Linked DNA regions of Prochlorococcus marinus CUG1417. The protein of the gene in region 1 binds, or shares a complex with, the protein of each later gene. Links are inferred from orthologs where the notes say so. Each region holds a gene or a part of one and is shown on either strand. Other genes may lie near its edges.

Evidence for each region.
Region 2: the proteins of rpsG (region 1) and tig are in contact, whole or in part, in a crystal structure (PDB 3GTY), measured with the Thermotoga maritima proteins. The link is inferred for Prochlorococcus marinus CUG1417 from one-to-one orthologs. Residues at the interface, in WP_004081843.1 of Thermotoga maritima: Lys34, Lys52, Lys55, Glu59, Arg62, Gln63, Glu66, Asn67, Lys69, Val71, Arg95, Ala109, Lys110, Lys111, Gly112, Arg113, Pro114, Glu117, Glu121, Ile124, Ala125, Tyr127, Asn128, Asn129, Thr130, Gly131, Lys135, Asp139, Arg142, Met143; in WP_004081061.1 of Thermotoga maritima: Glu122, Val124, Val129, Leu130, Tyr133, Glu188, Gly259, Ile262, Tyr263, Glu266, Ser270, Glu273, Gln274, Glu277, Arg308, Gln311, Ile312, Ser315, Tyr316, Glu325, Arg329, Arg336, Leu363, Phe366, Trp367, Arg373, Leu377, Arg381, Leu384, Glu387.

Annotation. Positions count from the first base shown.
Region 1 is NZ_JAAORN010000002.1:395,576-405,400, forward strand. Bases 6,997-9,825 are described here. They hold rpsG (30S ribosomal protein S7), read right to left. Parts: upstream 8,732-9,825; coding sequence 8,261-8,731; downstream 6,997-8,260. Other genes in these bases: fusA (elongation factor G), read right to left, coding at 6,997-8,163; rpsL (30S ribosomal protein S12), read right to left, coding at 8,758-9,132; gltB (glutamate synthase large subunit), read left to right, coding at 9,339-9,825. In the rest of the region: HA140_RS08240 (Rne/Rng family ribonuclease), read left to right, coding at 1-795; HA140_RS08245 (ribonuclease HII), read left to right, coding at 752-1,369; HA140_RS08250 (DUF1997 domain-containing protein), read right to left, coding at 1,355-1,873; pheA (prephenate dehydratase), read left to right, coding at 1,926-2,771; HA140_RS08260 (methyltransferase domain-containing protein), read right to left, coding at 2,773-3,708; HA140_RS08265 (LON peptidase substrate-binding domain-containing protein), read right to left, coding at 3,709-4,365; rpsJ (30S ribosomal protein S10), read right to left, coding at 4,422-4,742; tuf (elongation factor Tu), read right to left, coding at 4,844-6,043; more of fusA, read right to left, coding at 6,088-6,996.
Region 2 is NZ_JAAORN010000002.1:538,306-545,630, reverse strand. What follows is about bases 4,048-7,036. They hold tig (trigger factor), read right to left. Parts: upstream 6,260-7,036; coding sequence 4,835-6,259; downstream 4,048-4,834. Other genes in these bases: HA140_RS09035 (aspartate-semialdehyde dehydrogenase), read left to right, coding at 6,383-7,036; clpP (ATP-dependent Clp endopeptidase proteolytic subunit ClpP), read right to left, coding at 4,124-4,768. Outside these bases: HA140_RS09060 (glycosyltransferase family 2 protein), read left to right, coding at 1-826; HA140_RS09055 (DNA polymerase III subunit gamma/tau), read right to left, coding at 828-2,591; ATP-dependent protease ATP-binding subunit ClpX, read right to left, coding at 2,651-4,018; more of HA140_RS09035, read left to right, coding at 7,037-7,325. UniProt on the Bacillus subtilis protein: Involved in protein export. Acts as a chaperone by maintaining the newly synthesized protein in an open conformation. Functions as a peptidyl-prolyl cis-trans isomerase.

The DNA.
Region 1 (9,825 bases):
AGAAGAGATCAATTCCAGTTACTAGAACATTTCACTTCAGCAATAAAAGATGATTCTGCAAGGCCTCAAATAGCTCAGCTTACTGAATTAGGTTTGGTTGAGTTAACCAGAAAAAGACAAGGGCAAAATATATATGAATTATTCGGTAAAAAATGTCTTACTTGCGATGGTACTGGATATGTAGAAAATAAATTGAATAATGAAATTTTTAACCAAAGATTAAAAAAAATAGAGGATAAATCTAATAAAACAAACAGTTTGAAACCTTTAGATATAAATCCTCCTCACACAATTGATGAGCAGGAAAAAATAATTAGCAAGGATTTACCTAACCACAAAGAAGGAAGTAAGGAGAACAATTCTTATAAAAAAGAACCAGGTAATGATTATTTGAACCCACTAAATTCAAAAGAAAAAAATATAGTAACAGTTAATCTTACTAATCAAGAAAAAATTGTTTTCAGTCAATTAGGTATTAATCCACTCATAAAGTTAGGTAAAGAATATCTTGCTAGTAATAATTTTGTGCGTTTAAAAGACAATAATGAAGCAAAAGAAAAAACTTTAAATAATAAAAAAACAAAAGCAAAACAAATTAAAAAAATCTCAAAATCTAAAGAAGAACATATTGATATTAAAATTGAAGCAAATGCAAATTCCAAAGATCTATCAACAAACAAAACTAATGAGGTTAAGGAAGTTGCATTTATAGATAAAAAGGATGAAATTGAAATTACAGATGAGATAAAAAATGCAAGAAAAAAAAGAAGAAGATCTTCAGCAAATATTGAATAAAGTATTCGAAGTTGGAATAGATGAAGTTGGACGGGGAGCAGTTTTTGGTCCAGTTTTCTCAGCAGTTGTTGTATTAACTGAAAAAAATAAACTTATTTTGAAACAATTTGGAGTAATAGATAGCAAAAAATTAACTCCAAAAAAAAGAAAATTTCTTCTTCAGAAAATTTTATTACTTTCTTCAGATTATGGAATTGGGCAATCCTCAACTAGAGAAATAGATAAGTTTGGTATTAGAGTTGCGACAGAACTTTCAATGATAAGAGCTTTAAAAAAATTAAAGCAGAAGCCATCTGAAATAATAATTGATGGCCCCTTATTATTAAGGCTATGGGATAGAAATCAGAAAAATATAGTATCAGGAGACTCGAAGTTTACATCAATAGCTTCAGCAAGCATAGTTGCAAAAGTATCTCGTGATAATCTAATGGAAAGGTTAGAAAAAAAATACTCAGGATACTTAATATTTAAAAATAAAGGCTATGGAACCAAAGAGCACCTTTCAATTATCAAAAAATATGGAATAACTAATCTGCACAGAAAAAGTTTTTTAAAAAAATCAAAGCTTATTTAAGCTACACCAGTCTAAAAAATCTTTAACTAATTGCTGTTGAACTCTTGCCTTTATACCCAACAAAATTCCGTTTAATACCGAATGACCTGTAGATTCCAAAATTTTCTTTGGCACAAGTTTTAATAAAGGGGGTTGACTTACAGATACCCCTAAAAGCGCCTCTCCCTCTAATCCAATGGAAGTTGCTTCTAAATTCGCTTTCAAAATAAGATTAAAGTCATCTATCATCCCTAAACCATCTAATGTACTTTCAAGGGCACTCATTCTTAAAATTCCATCTTTATTTTCTACCGCAATTGAAACAACAGGGTTAATATCTAATTGAAAAACCTTAAAACTTGTTACTGTATACTTATACCTACCTTCTCCTTCAGGTACTAATTTTTTGGAGTCCAGCATTGCACCAACAACTCTTTCTTCTTCCAAAAGATATTTAGAAAGATATTCTTTATTTCGTGTTACAGAAAGCTTTAGTTTCTGTTTAGCATCAAAAGATAACAGCATTGTCTATATTCCCCCAATGCTTATTTGATCTCTTTTTTTTTTACGATTAATCATGCGCAAACAAGTTGCATATTTAGGTCCTAAAGGGACATACGCAGAAAAAGCAGCTCATATACTATCCAAGCTTGCCAATTTTCAGACACCTATATTTGTACCATGTAATGGGTTACATTCGGTCATTAAATCAATAGCGTACAACAATTGTGATGCTGCTGTAGTTCCTATTGAAAATTCTGTAGAAGGGCCAGTTACAGCCACTCTAGATGCACTTTGGAAATTTCCTGAAATATTTATCAATAAAGCAATTGTTTTACCCATAAAACATGCATTAATTAGTGATGGAGAACTTTCAAATATTTCAGAAGTATTATCGCATCCTCAAGCATTAGCTCAATGTTCAGAATGGTTATCTGAAAATCTTCCAAATGCAATCCCTCTACCAACAAATTCAACGTCAGAAGCTGTCAACATGGTCAAGGGCAGTAAATTTAGAGCGGCAATTGGTTCAAAATCATTAATTCAAATCGAAGGCCTTAAAGAATTAGCCTTTCCTATTAATGATGTGCCAGGCAATTGCACTAGATTTATCTTATTAAGTAAAGAATCTAATTCTTATTCAGCTAACATTGCTAGTTTTGCTTTCTCATTAATATCCAATAGACCAGGCGCTTTACTTCAAGCTTTAAATTATATTGCAAATTTTGGATTCAATATGAGCAAAATAGAGTCAAGACCTTCAAAAAGAGAGTTAGGCGAATATATAATTTATATTGATCTAGAATTAGATAATGAAAAGAATATTGCAAATTTTCTTGAATTGAAAGAAAATATTAAACCACTATGCAAGAAATTTGTAGATTTTGGAAATTATTTTTCTGAAAATTTCGAATTAGATTGATTTATCCCCTACATTTATATACCCCAAACTCCATTAAACCTTTTCTAAAAGCCCAATTCATGAGCAGTATAGTTGGGATCTCTCTAATGGACTTAACTAGTGCCAGAGGACCAAGAGACAAAATTGCAAAAGGTCTTCTAATACCCTCAATAATGGAGTCGTACCAAGAAGGATTTGTATAAGTATTCCAGTTTTCAGAAAAAACTCGTCCTGAACTATTTTTATTAGTTCTAAGAATATTACCAAAATCTTTAATACTAATAAAATTGGGATGAACCCATTGTTCAAGTAATTGTTTAAGAACCAAATTCTCAAGAAATGATGGAGGGCATTCCCTGAGATCTCTAGAGTTCCAATCAGCCAATGCTAAATAACCCCCTGGTCTCAAAGTTCTCATCATCTCATCTGCAAACTTAGTTTTATCATTCATGTGTGCACCAGCTTCAACACTCCAAACACCATCAAAGGAACCATCCTCAAATTTCAAATCTAATGCATCCATAACTTGGAAATTACAATTTAGTCCAGAAGGAGTAAGTTCTCTAGCTCTTTTTACTTGAGCAGGACTAATTGTAATTCCAGTAACATTAAAACCATAATATTTTGAAAGGATCCTAGAACTTCCTCCTATTCCACAACCTACATCTAATATTCTGGAACCTTTTGGCAATTTATCTAAACCACTCCACTTAACTAACTCATGAACAAACTTAACTTTAGCCTGTCGAAAATCAATATTTTTATTTTCTGAAGGATAAAAGCCCAGATGTATATGCTCTCCCCACAATCTCTCAAGTAATTTATCCTGGGTCCATGCATCGTATGCTGATGCCACAGTACCAGAAGAAATATATTTTCTAGCAGTAGTTCTCCAGATAAAAGAAAAAGCTAAAAAGAATAAAGAAATTAAAAAAAAGGGTAATAAAAATTCAAACATTTAATTTTCTTTTATATCAGGAAAACTTTCTTTCAAAGCTGTCCTTGCTGCAAGTTGTTTTCTTGTATTATCAAGCATTTGATATTCTCTTTGTAGTCGAGTATAGGTATTTCTTTCTTCTAAAAGTCTTTGCTGTTCCTCCGCAACTGGACCTCCCAAGTGAGCACCTATCCAAAAAGATAATTCCATAGGATTATTAGGTAATTTATCGGGAAGATTTTTCTGGGTATTTGTCAATTTGCCTGTGAGATTAATAACATCGCTAAGTGCTTCTTTTACTGAATCTTTTAGAGAATCTAATTTTTGAAGGTTATCAACATTATCGTCACTAATCCAACTTACCATTGCTGAATAAAAAGGAGTTGAACGAATGATTTCTAGAACTTGAAACCTTTGTTGTCCGAGAGTAATAATATTACTTCTCCCATCCTCTGCAGTATGATGTTTTATGATTTGGGCACAGCAACCAACATTAGCTATATTTTTAGTACTAGAATCCCATTTTATGACTCCAAACATAGAATCAGTTTCAAGAACTGATTGAAGCATAATTCTGTATCTTGACTCAAAAATATGTAAAGGCAATACTTCTTTAGGGAAAAGAACTACCTCCGGCAAAGGAAATAAAGGTAATTCCCTTACTGAGAGCTCTCCCATTTAAACCTCACTTATTTCTAATTATACTAATCAATTTATGTCGTTTTCGGGATTAGTTAAAGTTTAACTTCTATATCTACACCACTTGGAAGATCCAACTTCATTAAAGCATCAATTGTTTTTGCTGAAGGGCTATAAATATCAATTAATCTTCTATGAGTTCTTGTTTCAAAATGCTCTCTGGAATCTTTATCAACATGTGGTGATCTTAGAACACAATAAATCTTCCTTTTTGTTGGTAAAGGTATTGGACCTATTGCTGAAGCGGATGTAGTATCAGCAGTTTGAATTATTTTATCGCAAGATAAATCGAGCATTCTTCTATCAAATGCTTTAAGTCTTATTCTTATTTTTTGTTGTGCAATTGATGCAGTCATAATTTGAAATTAACTTCTAGATGAGGGTCATTGATTAACAATGACCCTAAGCCACTAATCTATACTAAATGATTGAGGTTAAAATTTAAAATTCAAAAAGATTATTTGAGAATTTTAGAAACAACTCCAGCACCAATAGTACGTCCACCTTCACGGATTGCGAAACGCATACCTTGTTCGATAGCTACTGGACAAATCAATTCACCAGTCATTTTGATTCTGTCACCTGGCATAACCATTTCAACATTAGAGCCATCATCAGATGTAAATGCTGTTATTTGACCTGTAACATCTGTTGTTCTGATGTAGAACTGTGGTCTATATCCTGCAAAGAAAGGGGTGTGTCTACCACCTTCTTCTTTTTTAAGAACATAAACTTCTCCTTCAAACTGAGTATGAGGAGTAATGGATCCTTTCTTGACAAGTACCATTCCTCTCTCAATATCTTCTTTCTGGACGCCTCGTAAAAGTAAACCAACATTATCGCCAGCCATACCTTCATCAAGAAGTTTACGAAACATTTCAACTCCAGTAACAGTCGTTACTCTTGTATCTCTGATTCCAACTATTTCGACTTCTTCTCCAACTTTAACTTTACCTCTCTCAATTCTTCCAGTAGCCACAGTTCCTCTACCGGTAATTGAGAAAACATCTTCAACTGCCATCAAGAATGGTTTATCAACTTCTCTTTCTGGTTCAGGAATGCTAGCATCAACAGCTTTCATTAATTCTTCAATTTTTGATTCCCAAGTAGAATCACCTTCAAGAGCTTTTAAACCGGAAACTTGAACTATGGGAATATCATCACCAGGGAAATCATAACTGTCTAAAAGTTCCCTTATTTCCATTTCAACAAGTTCAATAATTTCTTCGTCATCGACCATATCGCACTTATTGAGAGCCACTACAAGAGCAGGAACTCCAACCTGTTTAGCAAGAAGGATATGCTCTTTTGTCTGAGCCATAGGACCATCTGTAGCAGCGCAAACTAGAATTGCTCCATCCATTTGCGCGGCCCCCGTAATCATGTTTTTCACATAATCAGCATGTCCTGGGCAATCAACATGAGCATAATGTCTACCTTCAGTTTCATATTCGACATGAGCTGTATTGATAGTGATGCCACGCTCTCTTTCTTCAGGAGCACCATCAATATCTCCATAGTCTTGAGCCTGGGCTTGACCTTTTTTAGCTAATACGTTTGTAATAGCAGCAGTAAGTGTTGTTTTTCCATGATCAACATGGCCAATAGTACCTATGTTGACATGTGGTTTGTTCCTTTCGAACTTCTCGCGAGCCATTTTGAATTAAAGAATCGAGGGTTTAAAGTGTTTTAGTTTAGAGATCAGGAGTTGCCCTGATTCTTGGAAATGATAGCTTCAGCAACATTACGAGGAACTTCCTCATAATTTGCGAACTCCATTGAAAATATACCCCGACCTTGAGTCATTGATCGGAGTTGAGTGGCATAACCGAACATTTCGGCTAAGGGCACTTTGGCCTGTACCTTAGACAATCCATCATCAACAGATTGTCCTTCCACTTGACCTCTTCTAGAAGAGAGATCACCAATTACAGATCCAAGAAAGTCGTCAGGACTTTCGACCTCAACTTTCATCATAGGCTCTAAAAGGACAGGATTGCATTTTTTAACCCCATCTTTGAAAGCCATGGAACCTGCAATTTTGAAGGCCATTTCAGATGAGTCTACATCGTGGAATGAACCATCGACTAGTGTTACTTTTACATCAATGAGTGGATAACCGGCAAGAACACCTGATTCACAGGTCTCTTTCATTCCATTAGATGCTGGGCCAATATACTCTTTCGGTACAGCTCCACCAACAATTTTATTAACAAATTCAAAACCTTTCCCAACTTCAGCAGGTTCCATTTCAATAATTACGTGTCCATATTGACCTTTTCCTCCAGTTTGTCTTGCATATTTACCTTCACCTTTAGAACTAGACCTAATAGTCTCTCTATAAGAAACTTGAGGCGCCCCAATATTAGCTTCAACTTTAAATTCCCTTAACATTCTGTCAACAAGGATTTCTAAGTGAAGCTCACCCATTCCAGCAATAACAGTTTGATTAGTCTCCGGATCAGTACTTACCCTAAAGGTTGGATCCTCTTCTGACAAAGCAGTTAATGCTTTAGATAATTTTTCCATATCCCCTTTAGTTTTTGGCTCAACAGCGACTGAGATAACTGGTTCAGGGATAAACAATGTCTCCAAAACTATAGGATCTTCTGTATTACATAAAGTGTCGCCAGTTGTTGTATTCTTAAGCCCTAGTACAGCACCTAAATCACCAGCCCTTAATTCATCAACCTCTTCTCTTTCGTCAGCCTTTAGAATTACTAATCTAGAAATTCTCTCTTTAGCATCTTTAGTAGAATTCATAACATAACTGCCCTTTGAAAGAACACCAGAATACATCCTTACAAAAGTTAATTTCCCATAAGGGTCTGACATCACTTTGAAAGCAAGTGCACTAAAAGGCGCGTTATCATCTGATGGCCTTACATCTTCTTTACCACTTGGTAAAACACCTTGTATTGGTTTTACGTCAACTGGAGCTGGCAAATAATCGACAACGGCATCTAAAACAAGTTGAACACCCTTATTCTTGAAGGCTGAACCGCACAATACTGGAACTAATCCATGTTTTAAAACCCCTTCCCTAATGCCTTTTTTAAGTTGTTCTTCAGATAATTCTCCTGTTTCGAGGAATATTTCTATTAAATCTTCATCATTTTCTGCAACACTCTCCATTAACTTATATCTCCACTCGGAAGCTTCATCCTCCATTTCAGATGGAATTGGCGCTTCTTCAATATCAGTGCCTAAGTCATTCTTATAGAGGTATGCTTTGTTTGCAACTAAATCGATAATGCCTGTGAGATCGCCTTCAGCTCCAATAGGTAGCTGAATAGGGAGTGCATTGGCCTTAAGTCGATCTTTAATCTGTTTATTAACTTTTAAAAAATCTGCACCAGTTCTGTCCATTTTGTTAACAAAAACCATCCTTGGAACAGAGTATCTATCTGCTTGACGCCAAACTGTTTCAGATTGAGGCTGAACCCCACCAACTGCACAAAATACAGCTATCACTCCATCTAAAACACGCATTGACCTTTCCACTTCAATAGTGAAGTCAACGTGTCCAGGAGTATCAATAATATTAATTCTGTGATCTTGCCAACTAGTTGATATTGCAGCAGCAGTAATAGTTATCCCTCTCTCTCTTTCTTGAGCCATCCAATCTGTTACAGCAGCACCATCATGAACTTCACCTATCTTATGAACTACACCAGAATAAAACAAAATTCTTTCGGTAGTTGTAGTTTTCCCTGCATCAATATGAGCGGCTATACCTATGTTCCTTACTCGTTCTAGGGGGAAGTCGCGTGCCAATTTTAAAGCTCCAAATAAAATAATTTTTGATAAGTATAGTTCACCCTAAAAGTAAACTTTTATAATAATAAACTACTTAAGTACCTTTTTGATGAAATTAATATCTGTAATGTGCAAAAGCTTTATTAGCTTCAGCCATTTTATGAGTATCTTCTCTTTTTTTAACTGCACTACCAGTTTCATTTGCGGCATCCATCAACTCACCAGCAAGTTTTTGAGACATACTTTTGCCATTCCTTGCACGTGAAAATGTAACAAGCCATCTTAATGCCATAGCTGTACCCCTCTCTTGGCGAACTTCCATCGGTACTTGATATGTTGCACCACCAACTCTTCTAGCTCTCACCTCAACAAGAGGAGTAGCATTTTTTACAGCTGTTTCAAATAATTCGACTGCATTCCCACCTGTTCTCTCGCTTATTAAAGAAAAAGCATCAGACAATATTCTTTGGGCTGTAGATTTTTTTCCATGTTTCATCAATCTAGAAATCATCATTGAAGCAAGACGGCTATTAAATTGAGGATCAGGAAGAACTGGTCTTTTTACTGCAGCATTACGACGTGACATGTTTTAAAAAAAGTGATGGTTACAAATTAATCTTTTGGAGCTTTTGCTCCATACTTAGATCTGGATTGACGTCTATCTTTGACTCCAGCAGTATCTAACGTTCCTCTTATTATATGATATCTAACTCCCGGCAAATCCTTGACTCTTCCTCCCCTAAGAAGAACTACGGAGTGTTCTTGCAAATTATGTCCAATCCCAGGTATGTAAGCTGTCACTTCGAAACCTGAAGTTAATCTTACCCTCGCAACTTTTCTTAAAGCTGAATTAGGTTTTTTGGGTGTTGATGTATAAACTCTTGTACATACCCCTCTTCTCTCAGGGCAAGCTTTTAACGCAGGAGATTTTGTTTTCCTAGTCAGACTTTTTCTTTCTGAACTTATTAATTGTGAGATGGTGGGCATCTATTATATTTAAATAAAAATAAACATCTTAGTATCATAACCTTTTACGAGCACCAACTAAAAGTTTTTAATCATATTTTTTTGAAAAATTTAAAAAAATTTGTCAAATTAAAATTCTTTGGTAAATATTCATTATCTTTAGATTTATTTTTATATTTATTTTTATAATAGAAATACATAAATAACTAAATTGTATTAAATAATCTATGGGAGAGAGTATTAAAAGAATCGTTGGGCCATATCAAGATAGTTATTCCCCCAATGGAATAATTGGTGAGAAAGATGCGTGTGGAGTTGGTTTTATAGCAAATGTCAAAGGTATAGAAAGCAACTGGATACTTAAACAATCCCTGAAAGGTCTTAACTGCATGGAACACAGAGGAGGTTGTGGAGGAGATAGTGATTCAGGAGATGGAGCAGGTATTTTGTGTTCAATCCCTTGGAATTACTTAGAAAAAGATGTGAATCTTGAAAATAAAAAAGACTTTGATAAAGGTTTAGGCATGATCTTCATGCCTAATAAAAAAGAGAAAATTGAAGAATGTAAATCAATATGCGAGGAGGAAGCAAAAAAATTAAGAATTAACAAAACATCTTGGAGAACAGTACCCGTTAACAATGAAATCCTAGGCCCTTTGGCTAAAGCGAATGCTCCATTCATAAGTCAGTGGATTTTATTAATAGATAAGAAAA
Region 2 (7,325 bases), 140 kb from region 1 along the record:
TACTCATGGTGATTGGCTATTAGTTTTGGATGCTGATGCTCAATTAAAACAAGATTCTTTGATAAGGTTATTTTCTTTTGTAGAAGAGGGTGATTGGTCTGCAGTTCAACTAAGAAAATCAGTAACAAATGTAAGTAAGAATTTTCTAACTTCATGTCAGTCAATGGAGATGGCTATGGACGCAATCTTTCAATATGGAAGATTATCAGTTGCTGGAGTGTCTGAATTAAGGGGAAATGGTCAATTAATTAAGAAAGATACATTATTAGCTTGTGGATCTTTTAATGAAGACACAGTTACAGATGATCTCGATTTAAGTTTAAGGTTATTATTATCAAAATCTAAAATTGGAATCTTATGGGATCCTCCTGTCATGGAGGAAGCGGTTGAGAATTTAAATGCTTTATTAGCGCAAAGGCAAAGATGGGCAGAGGGGGGGTTGCAAAGATTCTTTGATTATGGGGATCAATTAGTTACTAATAAAATTAATTATTTGCAAAAATTTGATTTAACTTACTTCTTCATCTTGCAATATGCACTGCCAATTATTTCTATTTTTGATTTAATTCTTAGTATTGCGTTATTAGATTCACCAATTTACTGGCCTATTTCATTTACAGCTTTTATTTTATCCGGAATTGCTTTTTGGTACGGTTCTTCTTGCAAAAGCGAAGTACCTGTATTGCAAAAAAGTAATTTTTTGATGGTATTTGTATCAGTTTTTTATTTATCACATTGGTTTCTAGTTATCCCTTGGGTAACAATAAAGATGTCTATTTTCCCCAAAAAGATACTTTGGCGAAAAACTCTTCATACTGGGGTCTAATTTATTCATCAAGATCTATAATTTCTCCATTAAAAAAATTTGCTAAGTTTTTTGAACTATCATCATAAGTTTCCTCATTAGATATTTTTGTTGATGAATTATTTTTTGGTTCTATTTTTTTTATTCGTTTTAAATTCTTTACTTCATTTTGGGTTGTTTCTAGAGTGCTTGTTGGATTACTTTTAGTTAATTGTTTGGTTGAAAAATTAAGTTTAATTTGATCTCCAAATATCTTTTTTACAGTATTTTCAATTATAACTTTTCTACTTTTTATCATATTTTCCCAGTTTGGAGATAATGCGATTGTGATTTTCTCCGACTCAAAACTTTCAAGTTCGGCTTGTTGTGAAAGTAACATTCTTGTTGATGGTAACTCTAATTTAGAGAGAATTAATTCCCATTTATCTTTTAAGGCATTTGATCCATGATCATCTTGAGTATTATCAGAAATATTGTCCATACTTTCATTCCTAAAAACGTCAAATTTTTCTAATTTTTCGTCTTTTGTTATGGTCAATTCCTCACAAGTCATCTCCTTTTTGATACTGGGTTTTTGAATTTCATTAGAAACATTTTCTTTTTTAGCTATTGCAATGTTTTTTATGCTTTTATACTTATTCTCAGTCGCATACTTTTTACTTTCTTCATTATTTTCAAAATTATTTATCTCTTGTTTATCTAGAAGACCAGTTAAATGTATTTCAAACCAAAGCCTTGGATTATTACTTGTTTTGATTTGATATTCAATATTTCTCAGATTATTGTGCCAATTAATTATTGTTGATTTTTGTATAGTTTTTGAGATTTTATCCAATTCATCTTGAAATTCATCAGACGTATAATAAAGATCTGAATATTTATTTTTTGTAGTGTGCAGTAGTAGATCTCGTGTAATATTCAATAATCCAATAATAATTTGATAAGGTTCGTTTCCAGCATCATATAGTTTGTTGCAGGTGATAATTAATGACTCTGGATTATTTTCAACTAATGATTTAATCAGATCTGTTAATTCAATTTCTGATACTTCTCCAAGTAGGTTTTGGATATTTTTAATTGTTACGCCCTCTGGTAAAAGATTCAGTTGTTCTAGGAGGCTTTGTGCATCTCTCATACCTCCATTAGATCTTTTTGCAATCATTTTTAAAGCCTGAACTTCATACTGAATGGATTCTTTTTCTGCGATTTCTGATAAATGTTGAAAGATGTCACTGGGACTTATCCTTCTAAAATCAAACTTTTGGCATCTACTTTGTATTGTATTTAATACTCTTTCAGGATTTGTCGTTGCAAGGATAAATACAACTCTTGAAGGCGGTTCTTCAATAGTTTTTAGTAAAGCATTAGAAGCTGCTGTTGAAAGCATATGGCATTCATCAATAACGTATACTTTCCATCTCGCTTGAGTAGGAGCAAATCTTGCTCTTTCTATAATTTCTCTTATATTTTCAACTCCTGTGTTTGATGCTGCATCAATCTCAATAATATCTAGAGCGTTCCCATCTGTAATTTGTTTACATAAGTTACATTTACAACAAGGATTTATCGTGGGTTGGTCGAATGCCTGGCAGTTTAAAGATTTTGCAAATATTCTTGCACTCGATGTTTTTCCTGTTCCTCTTGGACCACTAAAAAGATATGCAGGAGCAATTTTGGTTGTAATTAGTGCTTGTTTGAGGGTAATGGATATAAATTGTTGCCCAACCAGTTCATCTAAGGTGTTTGGTCTATATTTTTGATGAAAAGGCTGATGTATATTTGGCATTTATTTTTCATTAATTTAGAAAAATTTGAGATTAAATTAAAACAATTAAACTCTATAATTTATGCAGACTCTTTAATGATTCTTGTTGATCCTGAAGGTAGTTTAACAATTTTAGATGAGAATAAATTATCTACCATTTTTTTCGTAATTATAAATTCTTTTACATTTTCTTCAGAAGGTAATGTGTACATTATGTCAAGCATTAGTTCCTCAATTATTGATCTTAATGCTCTTGCACCTGTTTTTCTTTTATATGCTTCATTTGCTATCGCTTCAACAGAATCAGGCTCAAAAGATAATTCAACATTATCCATACTTAGCAAAGTTTTGAATTGCTTTACTAGTGCATCTCTTGGTTGTGTGAGGATAGATTCTAAAGTCTCTTTAGTAAGGCGATCTAGTACAGCACAAACCGGAATTCTTCCAATAAATTCTGGAATTAGTCCATATTTCACTAAATCATCTAATTCTAAATTTTTCAGGGAATCCCTTGGGTCGACTATTTTTTTTGTATTAACTTTGTTTTGATCTGAATTAGTGGTAAATCCTATCGAGTGTTTACCCATGCGCTTTTGAACGATATCCTCTAAACCTATAAAAGCTCCCCCGCAAATAAATAATATTTGACTCGTATCAATTTGGATGCAGTCATGATAAGGATGTTTTCTTCCTCCTTGCGGTGGCACATTAGCAATTGTTCCTTCAAGCATTTTTAATAATGCTTGCTGTACCCCTTCACCAGAGACATCTCTAGTAATTGAAGGATTCTCGCTTTTTCTTGCAATTTTATCTATTTCATCAATATAAATAATTCCTTTTTGAGCTAGTTCTACATTCATTTCTGACTTCTGAAGAAGTCTTAAAAGTATGTTTTCAACATCCTCCCCAACATATCCAGCTTCTGTCAAAGTCGTTGCATCAGCTACTGCAAAAGGAACATCTAAAAACTCTGCTAAAGTTTGCGCCAATAATGTTTTCCCACTTCCAGTAGGGCCGATGAGTAAAATATTTGATTTTTGTAATTTAGTTGCTTGTGAATCAGTTGAATTGCTATTTTTACTGTCTTCTTTAACTTTCCAAGCTAATCGCTTGTAGTGATTGTATACAGCTACTGATAATATTTTTTTTGCAGATTCTTGTCCAACAACTTGATTATCTAGAAAACTTTTTATTTCTAATGGCTTAGGAATTGAGGTTAATTCTAAAGGAACAGATTTTTTTGGATTATCAGTTGGTAATTTCTTTTTTACTTGTGGAGAGTTGTTTGTGTTCGCTTGATTATCAAGTAGTTCTTCATCGAGAATCTCATTACAAAGGTCTATGCACTCATCACAGATATAAACCCCAGGACCAGCTATAAGCTTTCTTACTTGGTCTTGTGACTTCCCGCAAAATGAACATTTAAGATGGGCGTCGAATTTAGCCATCGATTATAAGTTTTTAAAGTGAAAGGTGTTAAATATTCCCTATTCACTAGGATTGCTCATAAATATCGATTCGTCATCATATTCTTAAAAAATCAGGACCCCTTGTCACTTTTTGATAACTTTATCAATTAATCCATATTCGACTGCTTCTGAGGGGGATAAAAAGTAATCTCTTTCTGTATCTTCATTAATTTTTTCTAAAGGTTGACCAGTATGTTCAGCTAAAAGTGAATTTAATGTTTTCTTGAGAAAAAGTATTTCTTTAGCTTGTATTTCAATCTCTACTGCTTGACCTTGTGCACCCCCTAGTGGTTGATGAATCATAATCCTAGAATTAGGTAAAGCTAATCTTTTCCCCTTTGCTCCTCCAGAAAGTAGAAATGCCCCCATACTTGCCGCTACTCCAAAACATATTGTCACTACATCAGGGGATATTTGTTGCATAGTATCGTATATGGCCATTCCTGCAGTTACTGAGCCTCCAGGAGAATTAATATATATTTGTATGTCTTTTTCGGGATCTTCCGCCTCAAGAAATAATAATTGTGCAACAAGTGAGTCAGATACTTGATCATTAATTCCAGTACCTAAAAAAATTATTCTCTCCCTCAATAGTCTTGAATATATATCAAAAGCTCTTTCTCCTCTACCTGATTGTTCTATAACGGTAGGAACAGCAGCAATAGTTTTATTATTACTTTCGTAAGAACTTATTGAGCTTTGGATCAAATGTTTTTTTTCTGAGTTCACAAATTAATTTTTCGTCTTATAAATAATTTAAGGGGTTTTTGTTTAATTAGTAGGAAATTTCATAAATTATTTTTTTTCTTTTTTATTTTGAGTTTTTGAAGTTTTTGAAGTTTTTGTCGCAGTTTTTGTGGCTTTTGTTGTTTTGGAGGTTTTGGTAGCTTTAGAAGTTTTTGTAGTTTTTTCTTTTACTTCAGAATTTTCTTCAAGCCAAATTATTAATTTTTCTTTGAGTAGATCGTTACTTACTACTTCTGTTAATCTTTTAATATCTATTTGTTTTGAAGATTGAGAGATTGCTTCTTCATAATCTTGCATTTTTAAATCAATTTCATCTTTCTCGACTTTTATGTTTTCTTTTTCAGCTAATGCTTTTAAAGCTAAATTTCTTTGAACATTTTTTTCAGCTTGAGGCCTTGTGGACTCTGCTAATGACTTAACTAATTCTGGAGTGAAAGTAGATTTTACATCAAGACCTTGTTGAGCAAATCTTTGAGCGGTTTGTTCAATATTATTCCTCACTTCTATATCAATCATAGATTTTGGAATTTCAGCAACCAATTCGTTTGTTAGGGCATCTAATAAAGCTTCAATTTTGATATCTTTTTGAGTTTTTTCAAAATTGTCTTTAAGTTGCTTTTCAATATCTTTCTTTAATTCTTTTAATGATTCTTTGTTGCCAGACTGTTTTGCAAAATCGTCATTAAGTTCAGGTAATTCTTTTTCCTTAAGATCCTTAAGATTTACTTCAAATATTGCTTCTTTGCCTCTTGAATCCTCATGAGAATAATCATCAGGAAATTTAAGGTTAAGTGTTTTAGTATCACCAATTTTCATCTTTACGATTCCTTCAACGAAACCAGGGATCATTTTGTTCTTTTCTAACTCAAGATCCATTGATTCACTTGTTCCACCATCAATCTCTTTACCAGAATCTTTATATTTTCCTTTGAAACTAACTACAGCAATATCTCCTAATTTTGCTGCTCTATTGGTAACTGGAATAATGTTTGCAAACTGATTTCTAGATTTTTCTAGCGCTTCATCTATTGACTTGGGATCAAACTTTGTCTTTGATATTTCAATACTTAGTCCTTTGGATTTTTTAAGTTTTAATTCTGGGGCAACATCAGTTTGAAGAGTAACTTTAAGTGATTTTTCAGGACTAAACTTTGCAAGTAAAGATTCAAATCCATCTACCAATTCTGGCTCACTTAGTGGCTCTATAGATTTTATTTTTAACGCTTCTTGCCATGATTTATCAATAATTTTTTCCAGAGCAGAAGCATGTAATTGTGTGATGCCAATTCTTTGAATTAAGACTTGTTTAGGAATCTTACCAAGTCTAAATCCCGGAATTTTAGCTGAACGACTGATAGAACTGATTGTTTCATTTACACACGTTTTGCATGTCTCAGATGGTATTTCTAATTCGAATGAAATTCTACTTTGAGGAAGAGGTGTTGTTTTGACTATTAGTGCATCTTTAGCCATGTTTTTCTAAGTTATTACTATGAGCCGAATCTTAATTATTTCACATTATGTGATTTCCTTGAAAGTTAATTTTTTGATAAAGTAAAAAAATAGTAAATCTATTGATAAAAATTATTTTAAAGTGTGAGACAATCTCCGTATTTGCCTAATAGGCCATTAAAAGTTGCTGTTTTAGGTTCTTCAGGTGCTGTGGGATCTGAATTGCTAAAAATTCTTGAACAACGTGATTTCCCAATATCAGAATTGGTCTTGCTTTCATCAGAGCGGTCAGAAGGAAAAAAAATTATTTGGAAAGATGAAGAATTAGTTACAAAAAAAACAACTAAGGAAGAATTCAAGAATCTTGATTTAGTTTTGGCTTCAGCTGGCGGAAGTATTTCAAAAAAATGGTTGTCTACCATTATTGAACAAAATGCTTTACTGATAGATAATTCAAGTGCTTTCAGATTAGATAAGAACGTTCCTCTTATAGTCCCAGAAGTTAATGCTAGTGACGTACTTAATCATGATGGGGTAATAGCGAATCCAAACTGCACTACCATTTTGTTGACATTAGTTTTAGCTCCATTAAACAAACTTTCGACTATTCAAAGAGTTATTGTCTCAACATATCAATCTGTCAGTGGTGCAGGCCAACTAGCGATGGAGGAACTAAAACTTTTAACTGAACAATATCTTCAAGGAAATCCTCAAAAAAGTGAAGTTTTGCCATACTCCCTTGCTTTTAATTTGTTTTTACATAATTCTCCTATGCTTTCAAATAATTACTGCGAAGAAGAGATGAAAATGGTTAATGAGACAAGGAAAATATTAAATATTGCTGAGTTGAAGCTCTCTGCTACATGTGTTCGAGTCCCAGTACTGAGAGCACATTCTGAATCGATCAATATTGAATTTGCCGATGTAGTTGAGCCTAAAGATGCTCTTGAAGAATTAAAAAAATCTCCTGGAATTGAAGTTATTGAGGATTACAAAAATAATAGATTTCCTATGCCAAATGACGTTATGGGAAGGGATAATGTTGCTGTTGGCAGGCTAAGAACTGATATAAGTCAGCCTCATGGAT